2 regions of the Burkholderia sp. JP2-270 genome follow, and region 1 is predicted to be linked to the other one. Evidence: predicted binding sites of a transcription regulator. Region 1 holds the regulator's gene; the other holds the start of a gene.

Evidence for each region. Region 1 encodes FliA, which starts transcription of late flagellar genes. Its sites were predicted from a motif close to CTAAAGTTTNNNNNNNNNNNGCCGNTA; they were not measured.
Region 2: DM992_RS16145 (DUF4088 family protein) is a predicted target of FliA. The motif match lies at 4,197-4,223, and genes of this name have one in related genera.

The regions. Positions count from the first base shown of each region.
Region 1 is NZ_CP029824.1:607,120-618,666, reverse strand. Features, by position in the region: gene DM992_RS02960 (DUF3443 domain-containing protein) at 1-957, shown strand, start outside; gene DM992_RS02955 (VOC family protein) at 1,115-1,612, shown strand; gene DM992_RS02950 (hypothetical protein) at 1,609-2,034, opposite strand; gene DM992_RS02945 (DUF805 domain-containing protein) at 2,402-2,782, shown strand; gene flhB (flagellar biosynthesis protein FlhB) at 3,127-4,332, shown strand; gene flhA (flagellar biosynthesis protein FlhA) at 4,414-6,513, shown strand; gene flhF (flagellar biosynthesis protein FlhF) at 6,510-8,291, shown strand; gene DM992_RS02925 (MinD/ParA family protein) at 8,284-9,102, shown strand; gene DM992_RS02920 (RNA polymerase sigma factor FliA) at 9,125-9,859, shown strand; S-adenosyl-L-homocysteine riboswitch at 9,936-10,063, shown strand; gene ahcY (adenosylhomocysteinase) at 10,096-11,514, shown strand.
Region 2 is NZ_CP029824.1:3,419,853-3,425,809, reverse strand. Features, by position in the region: gene fumC (class II fumarate hydratase) at 1-619, opposite strand, end outside; gene norM (multidrug efflux MATE transporter NorM) at 770-2,158, opposite strand; gene DM992_RS16155 (RNA-binding S4 domain-containing protein) at 2,291-2,509, opposite strand; gene DM992_RS16150 (hypothetical protein) at 2,774-3,175, shown strand; gene DM992_RS16145 (DUF4088 family protein) at 3,307-4,083, opposite strand; gene DM992_RS16140 (AzlD domain-containing protein) at 4,245-4,583, opposite strand; gene DM992_RS16135 (AzlC family ABC transporter permease) at 4,580-5,347, opposite strand; gene DM992_RS16130 (AraC family transcriptional regulator) at 5,472-5,957, opposite strand, start outside.

The DNA of each region.
Region 1 (11,547 bases):
TCCTACGGGCTGCGGCTCGTAGGCAGCGCGGTGTCGGGCGTGCTCGGCAACCTGCCGCAGGTGACGAGCGGCGGCGCGCCGGTCGCCGAGTGCGGCAAGTTCGTGTCGAGCTACACGTGGGGCTCGGTGCGCACGGTCGACCTGTCGATCGGTACCGAACAGGCGAACTCGCTGCCCGTGCAGATCATCGGCGACCTCGGCACGACGAACGTGCCGAGCTCGTGCACGAACGGCGGCGCGTCGGCCAACTCGGCGAGCGCGCTCGGCGCGAACGGGATCCTCGGCATCGGGCCGGCGCCGGTCGACTGCGGCACGACCTGCGCGACGTCGACTTCGTCGAGCAACAACTACTACGCGTGCCCGAACGGCAATGCGAGCTGCGCGGTCGCGCTCGTGCCGGTCGCGCAGCAGGTGGCCAACCCGGTTCATCACTTCGCGACCGATAACAACGGCGTGATCGTGCAGATGCCGAACATCTCGAGCAGCGGGCAGGCCAGCGCGAAGGGCCAGCTGATCTTCGGGATCGGCACGCAGGGCAACAACGGGCTCGGCGCGTCTACCGTCATGACGTCGACCACGACGGGCGACGTCAGCGCGTCGTTCCTCGGCAGCACGGTGACGGCTTTCTTCGATACCGGTTCGAACGCGTATTTCTTCAACGATTCGTCGCAGGCGGTCTGTTCGAGGAACACGCAGTTCTACTGCCCGTCCTCCACGACCACCTATACGGCGACGCTGACCGGCCAGAACAGCGCGAGCGGCACCGTGTCGATGCCCGTCGCGAACGCGGATACGCTGTTCTCGAACGCGTCGACGTTCGCGTTCAACGACATCGCGGGCCCGTTCGGTTCGCCGGGATGGCTCGACATCGGCATGCCGCATTTCTACGGCAAGACGATCTACTTCGGGATGGACAAGCGCTCGAGCGGCGGCGCGGCGCCTTTCGTCGCGTTCTGACGCGGCACGATCGCAGGCAGCAAAGAGGGGGCGAGCGATCGCCCCCTCTTTTTTGTCAGGAGGCCGCGCGCGAACTACGGATCGGATCGCCGCCGTGCGCGCGCGCAGCGCCTACGATGTAAGACCGGCACCGGCACGACATCGAGGAGACAGCGCCATGAGCCCGCGCATACAACGCATCACGCCGTTCCTGTGGTTCGACCGCGACGCCGAGGCGGCCGCCGGTTTCTACGTGTCGGTGTTCGACAACGCGCGCATCGTGCACGTCGCGCGCTACGGCAAGGCCGGCGCGCACGCGTCCGGACAGGCCGAGGGCACGGTGATGACGGTCGCGTTCGAGCTCGACGGGCAGGCGTTCGTCGCGCTGAACGGCGGCCCCGTGTTTCAGATCACGCCGGCCGTGTCGTTCGTCGTCAACTGCCGCGACCAGGACGAGATCGACCGCTACTGGGCGCGGCTGTCCGAAGGCGGCGACGAGCGTGCGCAGCAGTGCGGCTGGTTGCGCGACCGCTTCGGCGTGTCGTGGCAGGTCGTGCCCGTGCAGATGTCCGAGCTGATGACGGGCGATCCGGCACGCGCCGAGCGTGTGATGGCGCAGGTGATGACGATGAAGAAGCTCGATCTCGGCGCGCTGCAGCGGGCGGCGGCCGGTTAGGGCCCAGGCCGGAGGCTGGCGCTTACCGCCGTCGTATGGTCGAGAAAGCGGCGGCCGGGCCCGTACGCGGTGCTTTCGATGCGCGCGGCGGCGGCCGGCGCGACGGCGCGCCCGCCCGCATCGACCGACACCGATTCGATCTCGACGACCGGCACGCACCAGGCCGCGCGAGCGCGTTCCGTTGGTTCGCCATGCGCGTCGAAACAGCGGAACGCGACGCTCGCGGTGACATCCTGTGCGCGCCAGGTTTGCGTCGACCCGTTCCACGCATCTCGCACGACGATCGTGCCGGGATGCGGCGCGCCCGGCGCCTGCGCACCGGGCGGCAGGTCGGGCGTACCCGGCGTGCCCGGCGTGCTGGCGCAGCCGGCGGCGAGCGCGCAGGCGAGCGACAGCAGCGGAGCGAGCGGATGACGGAGCACGGCGCGATGCGAGCGGGATCGGGAATGGCGAAGGGTAGCGCGACTGGCGCGCTCGCGTCATGCCGGTCGGCCGGAAAATCGAATGTCGTACGACTGGATCGATTATCGATCGAGTCGGAATTCATTTGGTTGTAATCAAATGCCGGATTATATTCGGTTGTAGTTTTTGTCGGGTCTTCAAGACTATTAAAATGACGCGGCATGCAAGCCGGTGGCGCCGCATTACGCTATGGCACCCGTTTTCACGCCAGTGCGACGGGGTTTTCGCTTGGCCGGCATGTGAAAAGAGATGGAGCCTGTCGAAATTCGAACATATAATTCCCGCGTTGTTTCCGGGGTCGTCAATATAAAACAGGAGGATAATAAAATGAATTTTTCCGAGGCTGTTCGTTCCGTACTCAATCAATACGCGAAATTCGAAGGCCGTGCGCGTCGTGCCGAATACTGGTATTTCGCGCTGCTGAGCTGCATTCTTTCGGTCGTCGCTCAGGTGATCGGCGCGATCGGCCGCGACGCGGGCCTGATCGCGCTGCTGCTGCTGGGCGCGATCTTCCTGATTTCGCTGGCGCTGATCATTCCGGGCATCGCGGTCAGCGTGCGCCGCCTGCACGATACGGGCCGCTCGGGCTGGTTCCTGCTGCTCGGGCTCATTCCGGTCGTCGGCCCCATCCTGCTGCTCGTGTGGATGTGCTCGCGCGGCACCGCAGGCCCGAACCGCTTCGGCTCGGATCCGATCCCGTCGGTCTGAGCGCCGCCTGCCCCGACGCGCGGCGCCGTCGCGTCGGGGCCTGACTTCCCCGTTTCTCTCCGTTTCTCCGCTTCATCGTTCCCCGCTTCATTCCGCCACCGTCCCGCCCGGGAACCTTGCCGGGAACCGCGCTTCACCGTTGCGCCGATCGCCGTGCTTTTCCGCCGCATCGCACCACGTCGCGCGCCGCTCCGTCCCTCTTCCGGCCTCGTTCGCACCGGCTCGCCCGATTCCCCGAAATACCCCCCTTTCCCGGCTTTGCTCGACCGATCGGCGTTTGACGCCTCCATGAATAATCGGTGTCACTGGAAAGCGGCATTCCGCCGTACCCGACTGGAGGCCCCGTGGCAGACGAGAGCGATCTCGACAAGACCGAAGCCGCCACTCCCAGGCGCCGCGAGAAGGCGCGCGAGGAGGGGCAGGTCGCGCGTTCGCGCGAACTGGCTTCGTTCGCGCTGCTCGCGGCCGGGTTCTACGGCGCGTGGCTGCTCGCGGGCCCGTCGGGTGCGCATCTGCAGGCGATGCTGCGCGGCGCGTTCACGTTCGATCGCGCGACCGCGTTCGACACGAACCGGATGCTGTCGGCGGCCGGCAGCGCGAGCCTCGAAGGCTTCGCCGCGCTGCTGCCGATCCTCGTGCTCACCGGCCTCGCCGCGCTGCTCGCGCCGATGGCGCTCGGCGGCTGGCTGATCTCGCAGAAGACCTTCGAGCTGAAGTTCGACCGCCTGAACCCGATTTCGGGCCTCGGCCGGATCTTCTCGATCCAGGGGCCGATCCAGCTCGGGATGTCGCTCGCGAAGACGCTGGTCGTCGGCGGGATCGGCGGCATCGCGATCTGGCGCAGCAAGGACGAGTTGCTCGGCCTCGCGACGCAGCCGCTCGGCGCGGCGCTGCCCGACGCACTGCATCTCGTCGCCGTGTGCTGCGGCACGACGGTCGCCGGGATGCTGGTGGTCGCCGCGCTCGATGTGCCTTACCAAATCTGGCAGTACAACAAGAAGTTGCGCATGACGAAGGAAGAAGTGAAGCGCGAGCATCGCGAGAACGAAGGCGATCCGCACGTGAAGGGGCGGATCCGCCAGCAGCAGCGCGCGATCGCGCGCCGCCGGATGATGGCGGCCGTGCCGAAGGCCGACGTGGTCGTCACGAACCCGACGCACTTCGCCGTCGCGCTGCAATACACGGACGGCGAGATGCGCGCGCCGAAGGTCGTCGCGAAGGGCGTGAACCTCGTCGCCGCGCGCATCCGCGAACTCGCGGCCGAGCACAACGTGCCGCTGCTCGAGGCGCCGCCGCTCGCGCGTGCGCTGTATCACAACGTCGAACTCGAACGCGAGATTCCCGGCTCGCTGTACTCGGCCGTCGCCGAAGTGCTCGCGTGGGTCTACCAGCTCAAGCGCTTCCGTTCGGAAGGCGGTGCGTTCCCCGCGGTGCCGGTCGATCTCGACGTGCCGGCCGAACTCGACAAGGGCACGTCGGTGCCCGCCGACGATGAACGCGAGGAAGCCGAGGACACGCTCGGCAAGCAAGGCACGCAAGGAGCCTCGTGATGATTAGCCCCCACGCTCACATTCGTTCGCTGCCCCCCAAGGGGCGGCTGCCTCCCTAGGGGCGGCCCGGCGGGAGGCAGCATGAGCACCCCGACCGGCCTGTTCGCGAAGCGCACGAACCCGTTCGCGGGCACCAACCTGCGCGCACTCGCGGGCCCCGTCCTCATCTGCATGATCCTGGGGATGATGATCCTGCCGCTGCCGCCGCTGCTGCTGGATCTGCTGTTCACGTTCAACATCGCGCTGTCGGTGATGGTGCTGCTCGTCAGCATGTATACGATGAAGCCGCTCGACTTCGCGGCGTTCCCGAGCGTGCTGCTGTTCTCGACGCTGTTGCGCCTGTCGCTGAACGTCGCGTCGACGCGCGTCGTGCTGCTCGAGGGCCACACGGGCCCGGACGCGGCCGGCCAGGTGATCGAGGCGTTCGGCCACTTCCTCGTCGGCGGCAATTTCGCGGTCGGCATCGTTGTGTTCGTGATCCTGATGATCATCAACTTCATGGTGATCACGAAGGGTGCGGGGCGGATCGCCGAAGTGTCCGCGCGCTTCACGCTCGACGCGATGCCCGGCAAGCAGATGGCGATCGATGCCGACCTGAACGCCGGCCTCATCAACGAGGAACAGGCGCGCAAGCGCCGCCTGGCCGTGTCGCAGGAAGCCGAGTTCTACGGGTCGATGGACGGCGCGTCGAAGTTCGTGCGCGGCGACGCGATCGCGGGCCTGATCATCATGGCGATCAACGTGATCGGCGGGCTGATCGTCGGGGTGGTCCAGCACGACATGAGCTTCGCGGCGGCCGGCACCAACTACACGCTGCTGACGATCGGCGACGGCCTCGTCGCGCAGATCCCGTCGCTCGTGATCTCGACCGCGGCCGGCGTGATCGTGTCGCGCGTCGCGACCGACGAGGACATCGGCACGCAGATCACCGGGCAGCTGTTCACGAACCCGCGCGTGCTGACGATCACCGGCGTGATCATCGTGATCATGGGGCTGATCCCGGGGATGCCGCACTTCGCGTTCCTCGCGCTCGGCGGCGGCGCGATCTGGCTGGCCCGCACGCAGACGAAGCGCGCGGCGGCCCGCAAGGCGGCCGGCGACGTGACCGACATCGCGCCGCCCGCCGTGCTGCCGTCCGACAGCCACGAGGCGACCTGGGACGACGTGCAGCTGATCGACCCGCTCGGCCTCGAAGTGGGCTACCGGCTGATCCCGCTCGTCGACAAGAACAGCGACGGCGAGCTGCTCAAGCGCATCAAGAGCATCCGCAAGAAATTCGCGCAGGAAATCGGCTTCCTGCCGCCGGTGATCCATATCCGCGACAACCTCGAACTGCGGCCGAACGGGTACCGGATCGCGCTGAAGGGCGTCGAGATCGGCGTCGGCGAAGTGTTCCCTGGCCAGTGGCTCGCGATCAACCCGGGCCAGGTGACCGCCGCGCTGCCGGGCGCCCTGACGCAGGATCCCGCGTTCGGGCTGCCGGCCGTGTGGATCGACGTCGCGCTGCGCGAACAGGCGCAGGTGTACGGCTACACGGTGGTCGACGCGAGCACGGTCGTCGCGACGCACCTGAACCATCTCGTCGTCCAGCACGCGGCCGAACTGCTCGGCCGCCAGGAAGTGCAGGCGCTCGTCGAGCGCACCGGCAAGGACGCGCCGACGCTCGTCGAGGACCTCGTGCCGAAGACGATCTCGCTGACGACGCTGCAGAAGGTGCTGCAGAACCTGCTCGAGGAAGGCGTGCCGATCCGCGACATGCGCACGATCCTCGAGGCCGTGTCCGAACATGCGGGCCGCGGCGACGCGTTCGAGATCACCGCCGCGGTGCGGCTCTCGCTCGGCCGCGCGATCACGCAGCAGTGGTATCCGGGCGCGGGCGAGATGCAGGTGATGGGCCTCGACTCGAATCTGGAGCGTGTGCTGTCGCAGGCGCTCGCCACCGGCGCGAATCCGGGCCTCGAACCCGGCCTCGCGCACAACCTTCTGACCGGCACGCAGCAAGCGATGCTGCGTCAACAGAATCTCGGGCTGCCGCCCGTGCTGCTGGTGCAGCACGCGCTGCGCGCGATGCTCGCGCGTTTCCTGCGCCGCAGCCTGCCGCAATTGAAAGTGCTGTCGTATGCCGAAGTGCCGGACACACGCACGATCAAAGTCGTTAACGTCATCGGGGGTTCCGCTTGAACATTCGCAAATTCACCGGCGCAACGAGCCGCGACGCGCTTCGTCTCGTGCGCGAGGCGCTCGGCGCCGACGCGGTCGTGCTGTCGAACCGCACGCTCGATGACGGCAGCGTCGAAATCGTCGCACTCGCCGATTCGGACCTGGCCGCGGTAACGCCGCCGGCCGCCGCACGGCCGCGGATCACCGCGCCGCGCGTGCCGGAATCCGTGCCGGCCGCCGCGGTGCCGGGCATCGTGTCGCGCCCGGGCGCCGCGCTCGCGCGCCCGGGCGTCAATCCGTATGCGGCGGGCGCCGGCGGGCTACCGGACGTGTTCTCGTCGGTGTTCGGTGCAAGCGCCGAAGCGGAAGAAACGGACGACGCGGACGAGACGGCGACGCAACCTTCGACGATCGATGCGGACGCCACGGCTGCGGCAGCGCCGTCGACCGCCGCACCGGCCCCCGGACGGCCGGCCCCCGGATGGCCGGCCCCCGCTTCCGAACCCGCGCCGTGGCTCGTCGAGCACGCGAAGCGCCTGACGCAGCAGCGCGACGCGCTGATCGCGCGCACGCAGGCGACGGCTGCCGCGCCGCAAGCGAGCGCACCCGCGCCGCAGCGCGCTGCAAGCGCATCGTCGCCCGACTGGGCACGCGACATCGTGCGCGATGCCGAACGCCGGATGCCGGCCGCTGCTCCGCGCAAGCCCGACACGAGCGCCGCGAACGCCGCGAAAGCGGCCGAGCGCACGCGCCTGTCCGCCGATACCGCCGCCGCGGTGGCCGATGCGGTGAAGTCGCGCGTCGAACGAATCGTCAACGACACGGTGATGCACGAGCTCGGTGAACTGCGCGGGATGATGGAAGAGCAGTTCGACAGCCTGATGTGGCACGACCGCCAGCGTCGCAGCGCCGTGCATGGCGCGCTGACGAAGCACTTGTTCGCGGCCGGCCTGTCCGCGCAGCTCGTGCGGATGCTCGTCGACAACCTGCCGTCCGGCGACGGCGCGCAGACCTTCGAGCAGGCCGCCGAATGGGCGCAGTCGGTGCTCGCGGCGAACCTGCCGGTGCTCGACTGCGAGGACGCGCTGATGGAGCGCGGCGGCGTGTTCGCGCTGATGGGGCCGACGGGCGTCGGCAAGACCACCACCACCGCGAAGCTGGCCGCGCGCTGCGTGATGCGCTTCGGCGCGAGCAAGGTCGCGCTGCTGACCACCGACAGCTACCGGATCGGCGGCCACGAGCAACTGCGCATCTTCGGCAAGATCCTCGGCGTGCCGGTGCACGCGGTGAAGGATGCGGGCGATCTCGCGCTCGCGCTGTCCGAACTGCGCAACAAGCACATCGTGCTGATCGACACGATCGGCATGAGCCAGCGCGACCGCGCGGTGTCCGACCAGATCGCGATGCTGCACGGCGCGAACGCACCGGTGCAGCGCCTGCTGCTGCTCAACGCGACGAGCCACGGCGACACGCTCAACGAAGTCGTGCAGGCGTACCGCAGCGCGGGCGAGCATCCGGACCTGGCCGGCTGCATCCTCACGAAGCTCGACGAGGCGACCCACCTCGGCGGCGTGCTCGACACGGTGATCCGCTACAAGCTGCCGGTCCACTACGTGTCGACCGGCCAGAAGGTGCCGGAAAACCTGTATGTCGCATCGACCAGGTTCCTGCTGAAGAGCGCGTTCTGTGTGCCGCGCGACGGCTCGCCCTTCGTGCCGCAAGACGAAGACATGCCGACGCTGCTCTCCGCACTGACCGCACGTTCCACCGCCGAGCTGCACGAGGTGCGATTTGGATAAACGAATCATCGACCAGGCCGAAGGGCTGCGGCGCCTGCTGGCCGGGCGCGCGTCGCGCATCGTCGCGGTGACGGGCGGGCCGGCGGGCGTCGGCTGCACGTCCACCACCGTGAACCTGGCGGCGGCGCTCGCGTCGCTCGGCAAGGACGTGCTCGTCGTCGACGAGCGCGCGGACGTGCATTCGGCCAGCGCGACGCTCGCGGGCGCGTGGCTGCGCGACGGCGAGCGCACGCGGGTGGCCGCGGGCTTCGGCCTGTGCGCGGCCGCGCGGCTCGCGCGCGCCGGCTACAGCGACACGCAACTGAGCGACTTCATCGACGGCCCGGCCGACATCGTCCTCGTCGACGCACAGCTCGGCGCCGACGGCTCGTTCTCGGCGCTCGCACGCGAAGCGCACGACGTGCTGGTCGTCACGCGGGTCGCCGCGCAGGCGATCACCGAGGCGTACGCGTGCATGAAGCGGCTGCATTTCGCGCACGCGTTCGCGCAGTTCCGCGTGCTGACCAATCACGTCGGCAGCCATGCGGACGCGAAGACGGCCTTCGACAACCTCGCGGGCGTCGCGAGCCGCTACCTGACCGTGTCGATCGCCGACGCGGGCTGCGTGAGCGCCGATCCGCTCGTCGAGCATGCGCGCGAGCTGACGCATCCGGTGGTCGACGCGTTCCCGTCGGCGGCGGCCGCGCGCGACTACCGGCAGATTGCCGCCGACCTGCTGTACTGGCCGATGCGCCCGCGTTCGGGGGCGGACCGCGCCGTCCACGCGGGCGGCAAGCCGTCGTATGAAGCGGGCGCGGCACACGCCGCGTGAGCGCTACCGGAAGGAGAGAGCCATGATGTACAACGCTCAAGGAAAGATGTCCCAGGCCGACGTGCTCGCGCAATATGCGCCGCTCGTGCGCCGCCTCGGGCTGCAGCTCGTCGCGAAGATGCCGGCGAGCGTCGACCTCGACGACCTGATCCAGGCCGGCATGATCGGCCTGATGGACGCGGCCGGCCGCTACAAGGAAGACCAGGGCGCGCAGTTCGAGACCTACGCGACGCAGCGCATCCGCGGCGCGATGCTCGACGAGCTGCGCAGCAACGACTGGCTGCCGCGCAGCCTGCGCAAGACGTCGCGCGAGGTCGAGCACGCGGTGCACCAGGTCGAGCAGCATCTCGGCCGCTCGGCGAGCGAGACCGAGATCGCGCAGCACCTGAACATGCCGCTCGACGAATACCAGGGGATGCTGCAGGACCTGCACGGCAGCCAGCTCATCTACTACGAGGATTTCGACCGCGCGGCCGACGACGAGCCGTTCCTCGACCGCTATCGCGTCGATCACGCCGATCCGCTGTCGGCGCTGCTCGACGAGCACCTGCGCGAGGCGCTCGTCGAGGCGATCGAGCGGCTGCCGGAGCGCGAGAAGCTGCTGATGTCGCTGTACTACGAACGGGGTCTGAATCTGCGCGAGATCGGCGCGGTGCTCGAAGTGAGCGAATCGCGCGTGTGCCAGCTGCACAGCCAGGCCGTCGCGCGCCTGCGCGCGCGGCTGCGCGAACAGGCGTGGGTCGGCGCGGAGTCCTGACCCTTTCCACACGGCAACGCGCGCCGACGCTGCGCGCTTGCGCATTTTGCGCGCCGATTTGCTACAATCCCTCCCGTTTTCCGAGGAGCGTTGCGACGGACCACTCTGCGTCCGCCAGGCTCGGAAGGCTTCACCAAGCAGCCGTGCGGCGCGAGTTTCGCGACCGTCGCGCCGGCCCCGCTTCCTGAACGGCGCTCACGTCACCAATCTAGAACTTTTTTAGAAAGGAGGGCGTGATGAACGCCATTATCGATTCGCAAGCTTCCAAGGATTACGTCGTCGCCGACATGGCGCTGGCCGGCTGGGGCCGCAAGGAACTGAACATCGCCGAGACCGAAATGCCGGGCCTCGTGCAAATCCGCGACGAATACAAGGCGCAGCAGCCGCTGAAGGGCGCGCGCATCGCCGGTTCGCTGCACATGACGATCCAGACGGGCGTGCTGATCGAGACGCTGAAGGCGCTCGGCGCGGACGTCCGCTGGGCCTCGTGCAACATCTTCTCGACGCAGGACCACGCAGCGGCCGCGATCGTCGAATCCGGCACGCCGGTGTTCGCGTTCAAGGGCGAATCGCTCGACGAATACTGGGAGTTCTCGCACCGCATCTTCGAATGGCCGAACGGCGAATTCGCGAACATGATCCTGGACGACGGCGGCGACGCAACGCTGCTGCTGATCCTCGGCGCGAAGGCCGAGAAGGACCGTTCGGTGATCGCGAAGCCGACCAACGAGGAAGAAGTCGCGCTGTACAAGTCGATCGCGAAGCATCTCGACATCGACGCGACCTGGTACTCGAAGCGCCTCGCGCACATCAAGGGCGTGACCGAAGAAACCACGACCGGCGTGCACCGCCTGTACCAGATGGAAAAGGACGGCCGCCTGCCGTTCCCGGCGTTCAACGTGAACGATTCGGTCACGAAGTCGAAGTTCGACAACCTGTACGGCTGCCGCGAGTCGCTCGTCGACGGCATCAAGCGCGCGACCGACGTGATGATCGCGGGCAAGGTCGCGGTCGTCGCCGGCTACGGCGACGTGGGCAAGGGCTGCGCGCAGTCGCTGCGCGGCCTCGGTGCGACCGTGTGGGTCACCGAAATCGATCCGATCTGCGCGCTGCAGGCGGCGATGGAAGGCTACCGCGTCGTGACGATGGAATACGCGGCCGACAAGGCCGACATCTTCGTGACGGCGACCGGCAACTACCACGTGATCAACCACGATCACATGAAGGCGATGCGCCACAACGCGATCGTCTGCAACATCGGCCACTTCGACTCGGAAATCGACGTTGCGTCGACCCGCCAGTACCAGTGGGAAAACATCAAGCCGCAGGTCGACCACATCATCTTCCCGGACGGCAAGCGCGTGATCCTGCTGGCGGAAGGCCGCCTCGTGAACCTCGGCTGCGCGACCGGCCACCCGTCGTTCGTGATGTCGAACTCGTTCGCGAACCAGACGCTCGCGCAGATCGAGCTGTTCGTGCGCGGCGGCGAGTACGAGAACAAGGTGTACGTGCTGCCCAAGCATCTCGATGAAAAGGTCGCGCGCCTGCACCTCGCGCGCATCGGCGCGAACCTGTCCGTGCTGTCGGACGAGCAGGCTTCGTACATCGGCGTGCAGAAGGACGGCCCGTTCAAGCCGAACCACTACCGCTACTGATGCGCCGCCACCGCCGTGCCGTGCGCGCCTCGC
Region 2 (5,957 bases), 910 kb from region 1:
CGACATAGCCGGAAAACTCCTGGCCGAGCGTGAGCGGTGTCGCGTCCTGCAGGTGCGTGCGGCCGATCTTCACGATGTCGGCAAACGCCTTCGATTTCGCATCGAGCGTCGTGCGCAGCGTGCGCAGCGCCGGCAGCAGGTGGTTGACGATCGCGTACGCGGCCGCGACGTGCATCGCGGTCGGGAACACGTCGTTCGACGACTGGCCGCGGTTCACGTCGTCGTTCGGATGAACCTTGCGCGCTTCGCCGCGCTCGCCGCCCATCAGCTCGCTCGCGCGATTGGCAATCACCTCGTTGAGGTTCATGTTGGTCTGCGTGCCGGAGCCCGTCTGCCAGACCGCGAGCGGGAATTCGCGCGGATGCTTGCCGGCGATGATCTCGTCGGCCGCGTCGATGATCGCGCGCGCCTTGTCGTCGGCCAGCACGCCGAGCGACTGGTTCACGGCCGCCGCGGCGCGCTTGACGATCGCCAGCGCGTGGATCAGCTCGGGCGACTGCTTCTCCGTCGAGATCCGGAAATTCTGCAGCGAGCGCTCGGTCTGCGCGCCCCAGAGCCGGTCGGCCGGCACGGCGATCTCGCCGAACGTGTCGCGTTCCATCCGAACTGCTTCGTTCATGATGCACTCCTCTTGGAAAGGGGAAAGGCCGCGCAATGCGCGGCGTCGGGCGTATCGTGAGGCACTCGCGCCGCTCGCGCGGCGTCATCGGGACTTCGGGCCTTCAGCCGACAAGCATAGCGTCGGCCGCGATTTCGTGTCGTGTCGCGCTCAATGCCGCGCCGCGATGAGCGACGCGGTCTTCAGATGAAAGCGCCATGCCATCAGCGCCGCGACGCTCGCGAGGCCGGCTGCGAGCCCCCACCACAGGCCGCGCGCGCCGAGGCCCGCATGGAACGCGAACCAGTAGCCGGTCGGGAAGCCGATGCCCCAGTAGCCGAAGGTCGCGGCGAGCATCGGGATGCGGGTGTCCTTCAGGCCGCGCAGCGCGCCCGACGCGACGGTCTGCATCCCGTCGACGATCTGGAACACCGCGGCGATGCCGAGCAGCGACGCCGCGAGCGACACCGTGGCCGCATTGGCCGGGTCGTCGAGGTGAAGGTACAGGCCGACGATCGTGTGCGGCGCGACGATCATCACGACGCCCGACAGCGACATGAACGCGACGCCGAGCGCGAGCGCGACGAAGCCCGCATGCCGCGCGGCGACGGGCGAGCCTGCGCCGACCCAGTAGCCGACCCGGACGTTGGCGGCCTGGCCGATCGCGAGCGGCACCATGAACGACACCGACGCGACGTTCAGCGCGATCTGGTGTGCGGCAAGCGACGTCGCGCCGAGCACGCCGACCGTGAGGCCGGTGCCGAGGAACAGCGTCGATTCGACCCCGTACGTGATCGCAACGGGCCAGCCGATGCCGATCAACTCGCCCATCATGGGCAGCTTCGGGCGCGCCGCGGTCACGAAATGGCGGAAGCGCTGCCGGCCGTGCAGCAGCCAGATCAGCGCGAGCGCGGTGAGCCAGATCGTGATCGTCGTCGCGACCGCCGACCCGAGAAAGCCGAGGCGCGGCAGCCCGAATGCACCGTGGATCAGCCCGTAGTTCAGCACGCCGTTGACGCCGACACCGCCGATCGACACCCACAGCAGCCGCCGCGCGGCGCCGATCGCCGGCAGGAACGCGCGCATCAGCCCGACGCCGATCAGGCTGCCGAGTGCCGCGAAGCGCAGGATGCCCGTGTATTCGCCGACGTGATGCGCGAGCAGCGGCGGCTCGTGGAACATCAGCAGGATCGGTTCGGCCAGCGACAGCGCGACGATCGCCGGAATCGCAAGCAGCACGGACAGCGCGAACCCGGTCCAGTAGATGTGCGGCACGCGGTCCTCGGCCTGGGCGCCGCGCGCATGCGCGACGCTCACGCTGACCGACGACAGCACGCCTTGCAGAATGGTGACGATGACGAAGAAGAAGTTCGCGCCGAGACCGCCGGCCGCGAGCGAATCGGGGCCGAGCGAACCGAGCAGCACTGTGTCCGTGACGCTCATTGCCATCTGTGAAAGTTGCGCGATCGCGAGCGGTGCGGCGAGGCGCGCGGTATCGGCGGCGTGACTGGACAGGGACGGCGGCGCGGCGGCCGTCCGCGTGAGACCGGAATGCGACATGGAATGGGCGCTCGCGCGGGTGCGGGCCCGCGCTGTCTGTAGTTATTTTGAGAGACGGCTAGCTTACGGCTTTATTCGTACCGTGTCGAACGCGCGCGCCGATGGCCATGTCGCGGACAGGGGGAACAGGCGCTAGGCTTCGCGCACCGCGATGCGCGTGTCGCCGAGCAGCACTACCTGGCCCGCGCGGATCTTGCAGGTCTTGCGAAGCTCGACCGCGCCGTCGACTTTCACCGCGCCGGACGCGACGATCAGCTTCGCGGTGCCGCCGCTGTCCGCGAGGCCGGTGATCTTCAGAAGGTTGTGCAGCTCGACGTATTCGCCGGTCAGCGTGAAATCCAGGTTGGGCATGACGAAGAAGGTGCGCAATGCGCGGAAGGAATCGCCTCGCATCATACGGCACCGCGGGCCGGCGCGCGAGCGTGGGCGGCGCGCAGTTGTTAAGGACTGTGAGCGATTCGTCAGCAAATGAAACGGTGGGTAACAGTCTGAGAGATTCGAGAACCTGCCGTGCGGGCCGCGGGTCTTTTGTCGTACCTGCTGCGTGTTGCGGCGGGGGACGCGACGGACCGCATCGCTGTGGTTCGCGCCCACAACTTCTTGAGGAGGATTGTCATGTCCAAGATTCGTACGATGCTGATCGGTGCCGCGCTGACGGCGTTCGCCACTTCGGCCGCGTTTGCCCAGACGGGCACGGCGGCGCAGGGCGCGGCAGGTGCCGGCGTGCAGGCGCAGACCCCGGCAGCGGGTGTCGGCGCGGGCGTGCAGGGCAGCGCCGGCGCGAATGCGTCGGGCAATGCGGTCGGCGGCGCGACCGATGCGGTCGGCGCGGCAGCCGACGGTGCGAAGGATACGGCGTCGTCGGCCGTACACTCGGCCAAGAAGCATGCGAAGCACACCGCGAAGTCGGCCAAGAGCCATGTTGGTTCGGCCAAGGCGAAGGCCGGCGAAGCGACCGAAGGCGGTGCATCGGTCGGCGCGGAGGGCGGTGCATCGGCCCAGGGCGCCACGCAGTAAGCGGTGCCTGGCGCCGCGCGACGCTCGCCCTGGACGGCACGTCGCGACGGCGGCCGTCCGGCGGCCCGGTTCGCTTCGCGCGAACCGGGCCGTTTTCATGTGTTCATGCTTTCAGCCGCGCGGGCGCGCGGTCACGGCCGGCGCTGTCCTTGGCCTTGTCCCTGCGCGGGGCGCGCGGCAGCCGGCGTGAATACGCTGCGCAGCCACGCAGCGAGCCGCGTGAAGACGTCGTACGGCTCTTCGACGAAGATCTCCGGTTTCAGCAGCCGCAGGTATTCCATGATCTGCTGCGCTTCCTGTTTCTGGAACGAGCCGTGTGCGAGCCCGAGCCGCAACAGCCCGCGCAGTTCGCCGAGCTTGTCGCGCGCGGTGCTGCCGACGCTCATCTCGCATGCGAGCTTGGCCTCGTAAATCCGTTGCCGAAGCGATTCCGCGAGCCGCCACGCGGGCGTCTGCATCAGTTCTTCGAGCGCCTGGATGTCCTGAGCCGCGCCCTTGATCTGCGACGCGAGCGGGTCGATCTGCGCCGGGTCGCCCTGCGCCTCGGCGACGATCGCCTTCGCCCAGTCGCGGCACGCCTTCGCGAGTTCGTCGGGCGTCCATTCGGAGCGCGACGCGAAGCCGAAGCCGAATTCGCCGGCCTGCCGCATCAGGATCGCGACGACGTCCGGAAATTCCTTGTCGAGCGTGCGCTTTGCCCACGCGTACTGGCCGCCCTGCAGCATCCGCTGCACCGCGTGCTCGGTCAGCGGAACCATGTTGTCGAGCAGCTTCGCGCGCAGGAAATCCTCGAACGACGGCGTCGCGAACTGCGGGTCGAGTTTCAGCGACACGCGAACGAACGCGTCGTAGTCCTTGCGCAGGGACTCGAGCGTGTCGTCCTTGAGGGAAAGGGTGATCTGGCCCATGAATCGTCTCGATGGCGGCCCGCGCAAGCCGGCGGCCGGCACGGCGCACCGGTGCGGGCGCAGCGTCGACTGACCGGTGCGCGCAGAGGCCGGTGGCGGGTCTTCATCTGCTATATCGGCGTGCCGCGCGGAAACTTGAGCGCGCGTGGTGGAGTGTCCGCTCAGGCGGGCAGCCAGTGCGGCAGCACGATCCCTTGCCAGAAAAAGAACACCGCAAGCCCCGCCGCGATCGTCACGAGCGGGCGGCGGGTTGCCGCCGACACGAGCACGGCGGCGAGCGCGCCGACGAGCTGCGGATTGCGCCAGGTCAGTTCGGCCGTGCCGCCATGCGGCGAGACGGTCATCGGCACGATGATCGCGGTCAGCACGGTGACGGGCACGAAGCCGAGCGCGGTCCGTACGAGCGGCGGGAAGGTCAGCCGCTCGCCGAACAGGAACAGCGTCGTGCGGATTGCGTACGTGATGACGGCCATCCCGAGGATCAGCAGTGCGTAGCTCACGATGCGGCCTCCGTGCGCGAACCGGCGCGCGCGCGTTCGTGCAGCAGCGTGAGCGCGACGCCGATCGCGACGCCGGCGGCGACCGCGCCGAGCAGCCCGAGCTTGTATGGCCAGCCCTGCCAGAAGTACGCGAGCGTGCCGGCCGTCGCGGCCGCCGCGAAATAGCGCAGCGTGCCGAGCTGCGGGACGACGATCGCGATGAAGGTCGCCGCCATCGCGAAATCGAGGCCGAGCGACTGCAGGCCCGGGAATGCCGCGCCGAAGCCGATGCCCGCGAGCGTCCAGACCTGCCAGTTCAGGTACATCGCGAGCCCGGAGCCGAAGAAGTAGTGGGGGCCGATCGTGCCGGGCGGGAAGTGCCGGTAGTGCGCATAGGCGACCGCGAATACTTCGTCGGTCATCAGCGCGCCGAGCGTGGCGCGCCAGCGCAGCGGCAGGTGCGCGACATAGGGCGCGAGCGTCGCGCTGTACAGCAGGTGGCGCAGGTTCACGATCAGCGTCGTCGCGAGTACGACGACGAAGCTCGCGCTGCCCGCGATCAGGCCGAGCGCGATGAACTGCGCGGAGCCCGCGAACACGGCGAGCGACATCAGCACGCCGTGCCACGCGGCAAGCGGGCCGCCGCCGACGAGCGTGCCGAAAATCACGCCGAACGGCGCCGCGCCGATCATCATCGGGATCGTGTCGCGCGCGCCGTCGAGCCATTCGTTGAGCGGGCGGCGAGGGGGCGATGCGGGTGTCGGGTTCAAAGCGTGCTCCTCCATGCGGTGGAGGATAGCGGTCCGGTGGTTTTCGGGCTTGTATGTTCTTGCGGTTGCGGGCGGGGTGGCTACCCGGGCGTTTGCCGGCGCGGCGGCAAGCGGACGGCCGGATGCGGGAAACCGCGCGTCAGCTCGCCTGCCAGCGCCCGGGCGGCACGCCGAACATCCGTTTGAAATGCCGCGTGAAGTGGCTCTGGTCGACGAAGCCGCTGGCCGCCGCGACGTCGGCGACGGGCACGCCCGCGCGCAGCGGCGCCAGCGCGCGCTGCAATCGCAGCTGGTTGCGCCAGGCATGCGGCGGCATGCCGGTCGTGCGCGTGAACAGGCGCGCCGCGTGGAACGGCGACAGGCCGGCCGCCTGCGCGACTTCGTCGAGCGTCACCGTGCACGTGAGATCGGCGGCGAGCCGCTCGCGCATCGCCTCGACGCGCGGTTCGTCCGCCGCGAGCGGCGCAGGTCGCGGCTGCGCGTCGGCATGGCGCACGATCAGCGTCGACAGCGCGTCGAGCATGGCCGTTTCGGCGGCGAGCGGATCATAGATGCGCGGTGCGCGGGAGGCCGGATCGCCGGCCGCCGGATCGCCGGCCGCCGCATCGCCGGCCGGCTGCCCGTG